One region of the Bacillus sp. EA-CB0995 genome, then DNA from elsewhere that is predicted to be linked to it. Evidence: a T-box and tRNA genes for the amino acid it is inferred to sense, from the RefSeq annotation. Region 1 holds a T-box; the other holds one or more tRNA genes.
The links. A T-box is a leader RNA that pairs with one kind of tRNA and senses whether it is charged. The one in region 1 lies ahead of argS (arginine--tRNA ligase), so its partner is inferred to be a tRNA-Arg.
Positions count from the first base shown of each region.

Region 2: it encodes a tRNA-Arg, which carries the amino acid that the T-box ahead of argS (arginine--tRNA ligase) is inferred to sense. The anticodon was not compared.

Region 1 covers NZ_CP169269.1:2,923,842-2,927,546, reverse strand. Annotated here, with positions in the region: gene ACEWFJ_RS15150 (thiol-disulfide oxidoreductase DCC family protein) at 1-26, shown strand, start outside; gene ACEWFJ_RS15145 (BrxA/BrxB family bacilliredoxin) at 111-545, shown strand; gene ACEWFJ_RS15140 (class I SAM-dependent methyltransferase) at 591-1,367, shown strand; T-box leader at 1,408-1,623, shown strand; partial or broken gene argS (arginine--tRNA ligase) at 1,672-3,359, shown strand; gene ACEWFJ_RS15130 (YjjG family noncanonical pyrimidine nucleotidase) at 3,523-3,705, opposite strand, start outside.
Region 2 covers NZ_CP169269.1:4,055,924-4,059,628, reverse strand. Annotated here, with positions in the region: rRNA gene ACEWFJ_RS20935 (23S ribosomal RNA) at 1-1,078, shown strand, start outside; rRNA gene rrf (5S ribosomal RNA) at 1,187-1,302, shown strand; tRNA gene ACEWFJ_RS20925 (tRNA-Val) at 1,307-1,382, shown strand; tRNA gene ACEWFJ_RS20920 (tRNA-Tyr) at 1,399-1,482, shown strand; tRNA gene ACEWFJ_RS20915 (tRNA-Gln) at 1,489-1,563, shown strand; tRNA gene ACEWFJ_RS20910 (tRNA-Lys) at 1,569-1,644, shown strand; tRNA gene ACEWFJ_RS20905 (tRNA-Leu) at 1,662-1,742, shown strand; tRNA gene ACEWFJ_RS20900 (tRNA-Gly) at 1,779-1,853, shown strand; tRNA gene ACEWFJ_RS20895 (tRNA-Leu) at 1,868-1,956, shown strand; tRNA gene ACEWFJ_RS20890 (tRNA-Arg) at 1,960-2,033, shown strand; tRNA gene ACEWFJ_RS20885 (tRNA-Pro) at 2,043-2,116, shown strand; tRNA gene ACEWFJ_RS20880 (tRNA-Ala) at 2,131-2,206, shown strand; tRNA gene ACEWFJ_RS20875 (tRNA-Ser) at 2,225-2,317, shown strand; tRNA gene ACEWFJ_RS20870 (tRNA-Met) at 2,346-2,422, shown strand; tRNA gene ACEWFJ_RS20865 (tRNA-Asp) at 2,425-2,500, shown strand; tRNA gene ACEWFJ_RS20860 (tRNA-Phe) at 2,511-2,586, shown strand; tRNA gene ACEWFJ_RS20855 (tRNA-Thr) at 2,604-2,679, shown strand; tRNA gene ACEWFJ_RS20850 (tRNA-Trp) at 2,683-2,753, shown strand; tRNA gene ACEWFJ_RS20845 (tRNA-Ile) at 2,764-2,840, shown strand; tRNA gene ACEWFJ_RS20840 (tRNA-Asn) at 2,844-2,918, shown strand; tRNA gene ACEWFJ_RS20835 (tRNA-Glu) at 2,920-2,991, shown strand; gene ACEWFJ_RS20830 (CBS domain-containing protein) at 3,602-3,705, shown strand, end outside.

The DNA of each region.
Region 1 (3,705 bases):
TTTGCGAACTTCCGAGGAAAAAATAAAAAAGTCATTATGTTTCTTTTGCGTCTATTATTAGAGCGTGATATGATAAATCTGGAATGAAAGTTGAAGGAGAGATTAGTAACATGACAAATGCATACGAAGAATACATGCGTCAAATGGTAATTCCAATGCGCCAAGAATTAGTACGCTCGGGATTTAAAGAATTAACAACAGCAGAAAATGTGCAAGAATATATGGAAAATGCAGAGGGGACAACATTAGTTGTTGTTAACTCTGTTTGTGGTTGTGCGGCAGGCTTAGCGCGTCCATCAGCTGGTCAAGCGGTTGTACGTTCTGAGAAGCAACCTGACAATCTTGTAACTGTATTTGCAGGTCAAGATAAAGAAGCGACAGCGATGATGCGTTCTTACTTTGATGATATCCCGCCATCTTCACCATCTATGGCACTATTAAAAGGTAAAGAAGTAGTTCACTTTATTCACCGTCATGAAATTGAAGGTGCAACAATGGATGAAATTATTAATAACTTAGAACAAGCTTTTGAAAAGCATTGCTAAAAAGGGAGAGATTTTCTCCCTTTTTCTTTGTAATGAGGTGGCAGAATGATTGTAACGACAGCAGGGCGAACAAATAAAGAAATGACCGCATATGCTGAAAAAATAGCAGCAGATTTACAATGTTCTTTTTTTGCGAGAAATGACCGTCCTATTTATGAATTACATGATCAATATAAACAAGATGTACTTGTTACTGGGAAAAATCGTTTAGCGATTTTTCCGCAAGGAACGGAAGAATCGTTCTTTTTTCATCCAAATTCAGCGATGTTTCGCGTGAAGCGATTAATGCGCGGTGAACATGATCCATTTCTGCAAGCCGCGCAGCTAGAAGAAGGGATGGAAGTATTGGATTGCACACTAGGTATGGCATCTGATAGCATCGTTGCAAGTTATGCCGTAGGAGAAGCAGGACAAGTCACTGGGTTAGAAGGCAACCGCTATATGGCATATTTGATTGAGAAAGGTCTTAAGCAATGGAATGCCGGCGTGACAGAAATAAATGAAGCAATGCAACGAATTACAGTGAAGCATACGGAGCATTTAGCTTTTTTACAACAATGTGCAGAGAATTGTTATGATGTTGTGTATTTAGACCCAATGTTTGAAGAAACAGTATTAGAATCAGACGGTATACGCGGTTTAAAACATTTTGCGCTGTACAATGATATTACGGATGAAACAATTGAAGAGGCTAAGCGTGTAGCAAGAAAACGTGTTGTTTTAAAAGACCATTTTCGTAGTACGCGTTTTAAAAAACATAACTTTTTTGTATATAAACGAAAAAGCTCTAAATTTCATTTTGGTGTAATTGAAACTTGCTAATTGTCAGATAATATGTATAATGGACTATAATAAATTGTATAGAAAATCTTGGATGAAGAGAGTAATTATTTTCAGAAGCGATAGCGAGCTAGGGATGGTGAAAGCCTAGCGCAGAGAAAATAATGAAGCGCACTTCGGAGATGCTGCTTGAACGGTATAGTAGAGTAAGCCGGGGATCCCCAACCTCGTTATAAACGGGAAAGTGGTTCGTTATGAACAACAAGGGTGGTACCACGGGTGTAAACTCGTCTCTTTTTTTAAAAAAGAGGCGAGTTTTTTTATGATTAAAAAAGGAGGAAGAATGATGGAATATAAAATGAAGTTTGCGAAACATGTATTCGATGTATTAGAGCCAAGTTTATCATTACAACAAATTGCTGATCTAATGGAAACGCCAAAGCAAGATGAATTTGGAGATGCCGCTTTTCCTTGTTTCACATTAGCGAAACAATATAAAAAAGCACCGGCAGTTATTGCACAGGAACTAGCGGATAAATTATCTCACCTATTTTTTACAAAAGTCGAAGCGGTTGGGCCGTATGTCAATGTGTTCTTCGATCGTCAAACTGTAAGTAATGAAGTGTTGTGTAAAATTATAGATAAAAAGGAAGAATACGGACAGTTGTACTTTGGTCAAGAAAAAACAGTTGTGATTGATTATTCTTCTCCTAATATCGCTAAACCATTTTCGATGGGACATTTACGTTCTACTATGATCGGAAATGCATTAAAACATATATGTGAAAAATGTGGTTACGAAGTTGTTGGTATTAACTACGTTGGTGACTGGGGAACGCAGTTTGGGAAACTAATCACTGTTTATAAAAAATGGGGGAATGAAGAGCTTGTAAGAGAAGATCCAATTCGTGAGCTATTTAAGTTATATGTACGTTTTCATGAAGAAGTAATAGAATACCCCGAGTTAGAAGAGGAAGGGCGTGCTTGGTTTAAAAAATTAGAAGATGGTGATGAAGAAGCAGTATATTTATGGAACTGGTTCCGTCACGAATCTTTAAAAGAGTTTTCTCGTATTTACGAACTGCTTGGCGTAGAATTCTCAAATTTCCAAGGCGAGGCTTTCTATAATGATAAAATGGATGATCTTGTTTCGCTTCTAGAAGAACATCACCTATTAGAAGAATCTGACGGGGCGCAAGTTGTAAATTTAGAGGTAGAAGGAATGCCGCCATGTTTAATTAAAAAGTCAGATGGTGCCACTCTTTATGCAACGCGTGATTTAACAGCTGCATTATATCGCCAAAATACGTATGAATTTGATAAAGCATTATATGTCGTTGGGGAAGAACAAAGCTTGCATTTTTCACAATTCTTCACTGTATTAAAGAAACTAGGATTTGAGTGGGTAGAAGGTATGGCTCACGTTCCGTTCGGACTTATTTTAAAAGATGGTAAGAAAATGTCTACTCGTAAAGGAAGAGTTGTTTTATTAGAAGAAGTGCTAGAAGAAGCAATTATGCTAGCGAAACAAAATATTGAAGAGAAAAATCCGAATTTAAAAAAGAAAGATGAAGTAGCAAGGCAAGTCGGTGTTGGCGCAATTATTTTCCACGATTTGAAAAACGAACGCATGCATAACATTGAATTTTCACTTGAAAATATGTTGAAATTTGAAGGAGAAACAGGACCATACGTACAATACACACATGCCCGTACTTGTTCGCTATTGAAAAAAGCGATATAGATATTGAGAAACAAGAATTACAGTTAACAGATGATATAAGTTGGACAGTGATAAAACTGTTAAATCGCTTTCCGCAAGTAATTGAAACAGCTTTTGTAAAATACGAGCCATCTCATATTGCAAAATATTTACTAGACGTGGCGCAGGCGTTTAATAAATATTATGGTAACGTTCGTATTTTAGAAGAAAATGCAGAGAAAGAAAGTAGAATTGCGCTCGTATATGCGGTGGAAATTGTATTAAAAGAAGGTTTACGTTTGCTTGGGATGGAAGCGCCTGAGGAGATGTAGAGGATGTGAAAGAGAAGGGAATTGAGTGTTTATCAATTTCTTTTTCTTTTTTATTTATAACATTTCAGCTAATTAGTAAACCTAGATTACTTTTATAAAATAAAAGAGGCTGTACTCAAAACGAGTTTTCAATCATTTTGAGACAACCACTATCTTAATAAATCTATTTTTTTAGTATATTTTTAAGCTCCATCAAATTTGAAATTTCATAAGTAGGTTTCAATCCTAATGTATTTACAATTTTATTAGGATTAAACCAGCATGTATCTATACCAAAATTGATCCCGCCTTGTATATCAGAAGTTAAGCTATCTCCTACCATCAATACCTTGCTCTTGTCAGTATG
Region 2 (3,705 bases), 1.1 Mb from region 1:
GGGCTGACACCTGCCCGGTGCTGGAAGGTTAAGGAGAGGGGTTAGCGCAAGCGAAGCTCTGAACTGAAGCCCCAGTAAACGGCGGCCGTAACTATAACGGTCCTAAGGTAGCGAAATTCCTTGTCGGGTAAGTTCCGACCCGCACGAAAGGTGTAACGATTTGGGCACTGTCTCAACCAGAGACTCGGTGAAATTATAGTACCTGTGAAGATGCAGGTTACCCGCGACAGGACGGAAAGACCCCGTGGAGCTTTACTGTAGCCTGATATTGAATTTTGGTACAGCTTGTACAGGATAGGCGGGAGCCTTTGAAGCCGGAGCGCTAGCTTCGGTGGAGGCGCTGGTGGGATACCGCCCTGGCTGTATTGAAATTCTAACCTACGGGTCTTATCGACCCGGGAGACAGTGTCAGGTGGGCAGTTTGACTGGGGCGGTCGCCTCCTAAAAAGTAACGGAGGCGCCCAAAGGTTCCCTCAGAATGGTTGGAAATCATTCGTAGAGTGCAAAGGCATAAGGGAGCTTGACTGCGAGACCTACAAGTCGAGCAGGGACGAAAGTCGGGCTTAGTGATCCGGTGGTTCCGCATGGAAGGGCCATCGCTCAACGGATAAAAGCTACCCCGGGGATAACAGGCTTATCTCCCCCAAGAGTCCACATCGACGGGGAGGTTTGGCACCTCGATGTCGGCTCATCGCATCCTGGGGCTGTAGTCGGTCCCAAGGGTTGGGCTGTTCGCCCATTAAAGCGGTACGCGAGCTGGGTTCAGAACGTCGTGAGACAGTTCGGTCCCTATCCGTCGTGGGCGTAGGAAATTTGAGAGGAGCTGTCCTTAGTACGAGAGGACCGGGATGGACGCACCGCTGGTGTACCAGTTGTTCTGCCAAGGGCATAGCTGGGTAGCTATGTGCGGAAGGGATAAGTGCTGAAAGCATCTAAGCATGAAGCCCCCCTCAAGATGAGATTTCCCATAGCGTTAAGCTAGTAAGATCCCTGAAAGATGATCAGGTTGATAGGTTCGAGGTGGAAGCATGGTGACATGTGGAGCTGACGAATACTAATAGATCGAGGACTTAACCATATAATATGTATACTACATTGATGTTATCTAGTTTTGAGAGAATATAAAAAAACTTGTTGACTTTTTCAGTGAATCGAGTATAATAATGATTGTCTCAATTGAATACAGTCTGGTAATGATGGCAGAGAGGTCACACCCGTTCCCATACCGAACACGGAAGTTAAGCTCTCTAGCGCCGATGGTAGTTGGGACTTTGTCCCTGTGAGAGTAGGACGTTGCCAGGCAAATGGAGGATTAGCTCAGCTGGGAGAGCACCTGCCTTACAAGCAGGGGGTCGGCGGTTCGATCCCGTCATCCTCCACCATATATATTTAAATGTCGGAGGGGTAGCGAAGTGGCTAAACGCGGCGGACTGTAAATCCGCTCCTTCGGGTTCGGCAGTTCGAATCTGCCCCCCTCCACCATCTTGATGGGCTATAGCCAAGCGGTAAGGCAACGGACTTTGACTCCGTCATGCGCTGGTTCGAATCCAGCTAGCCCAGCCATTCAAGAGCCATTAGCTCAGTTGGTAGAGCATCTGACTTTTAATCAGAGGGTCGAAGGTTCGAGTCCTTCATGGCTCACCATTTTTAAAATGTAATATGCGGGTGTGGCGGAATTGGCAGACGCACCAGACTTAGGATCTGGCGCCTTTGGCGTGGGGGTTCGACTCCCTTCACCCGCACTTTTAATTAAATAAGCAATCAGTCATATATGTTTTGCGGAAGTAGTTCAGTGGTAGAATACAACCTTGCCAAGGTTGGGGTCGCGGGTTCGAATCCCGTCTTCCGCTCCAATTTTCAATATGACGCCGGGGTGGCGGAACAGGCAGACGCACAGGACTTAAAATCCTGCGGTGGGTGACCACCGTGCGGGTTCGACCCCCGCCCTCGGCACCATATGCGCCCGTAGCTCAATTGGATAGAGCGTTTGACTACGGATCAAAAGGTTAGGGGTTCGAGTCCTCTCGGGCGCGCTTTATTAACGGGAAGTGGCTCAGCTTGGTAGAGCACCTGGTTTGGGACCAGGGGGTCGCAGGTTCGAATCCTGTCTTCCCGATAGTTTTAAAAAATGGGGCCTTAGCTCAGCTGGGAGAGCGCCTGCCTTGCACGCAGGAGGTCAGCGGTTCGATCCCGCTAGGCTCCACCATTAAAGCTTCATATATACGGAGGTATACCCAAGTTCGGCTGAAGGGATCGGTCTTGAAAACCGACAGGCGGCGAGAGTCGCGCGGGGGTTCGAATCCCTCTACCTCCTCCATTTTTTATTTAAAAGAATATTATATCATCGCGGGGTGGAGCAGTCTGGTAGCTCGTCGGGCTCATAACCCGAAGGTCGCAGGTTCAAATCCTGTCCCCGCAACCAATGGTCCCGTGGTGTAGTGGTTAACATGCCTGCCTGTCACGCAGGAGATCGCCGGTTCGACCCCGGTCGGGACCGCCATTTACATAAAGGCTCGGTAGCTCAGTCGGTAGAGCAGAGGACTGAAAATCCTCGTGTCGGCGGTTCGATTCCGTCCCGAGCCACCATTTTTTTTTGTAAACTAGCCGGCTTAGCTCAATTGGTAGAGCAACTGACTTGTAATCAGTAGGTTGGGGGTTCAAGTCCTCTAGCCGGCACCACTTAGGGGCATAGTTTAAAGGTAGAACAGAGGTCTCCAAAACCTCCGGTGTGGGTTCGATTCCTACTGCCCCTGTAAGAAATATGGGCCTATAGCTCAGCTGGTTAGAGCGCACGCCTGATAAGCGTGAGGTCGATGGTTCGAGTCCATTTAGGCCCACCATATTCCGCAGTAGCTCAGTGGTAGAGCTATCGGCTGTTAACCGATCGGTCGTAGGTTCGAGTCCTACCTGCGGAGCCATGGCCCGTTGGTCAAGTGGTTAAGACACCGCCCTTTCACGGCGGTAACACGGGTTCGAATCCCGTACGGGTCACTTCAAAAAGAGTCAGCACCATGCTGACTCTTTTTTATTTGAAGAAAATGATATTATATATTATGCCTTCTACATCTTTGATTAATAATCTCCTTATAAATATATAAATATGTTTATCCTACTACTCCCGGATTTACCTTAAGGCTCAAAGGAGTCAAAGAAGGTAGCTGGATGATATAAATACCCATAGCTCATTTTGATAGTAAGTTTATTTTTAATATGTTATGAAATATTTCATTTTTTATTGTAAATAATGAAGGATTTTGTATTATTTTATATAATTAGGAAAGAATATAGTGCATTATATTTCATCAATTGACTATTTTAGCTAAACTGATGAATAAAATTATTATTTTCTCTCCTCAATCCTAATGATCTTAGATGGATCGTCATATTTAAGAATACCCCATTTAGTTTGTTCTATGGCTAGTGACTAAAAGTCTAATTGTGACCTTAGCCGGTGCTGTTTAGAAAATTCTCCGAGGTTGGCAAAGAGCAATTTCCTTTGTTTTTATAGAAATGAGCGTATCTTATTGTATTTATCTTTCTAGGAAGCGCGAATTTAAATGAGGAGAATTGGAAAGGCTAAAGTGTGTAAAGGAGGGTATTTATGACAACCGTTCGAGAATTGATGAGCACGAATATTGTACATTGTACGCCGCTAGATAATGTATATGAAGCAGCTGTGAAAATGAAAGAAGAAGATATAGGAAT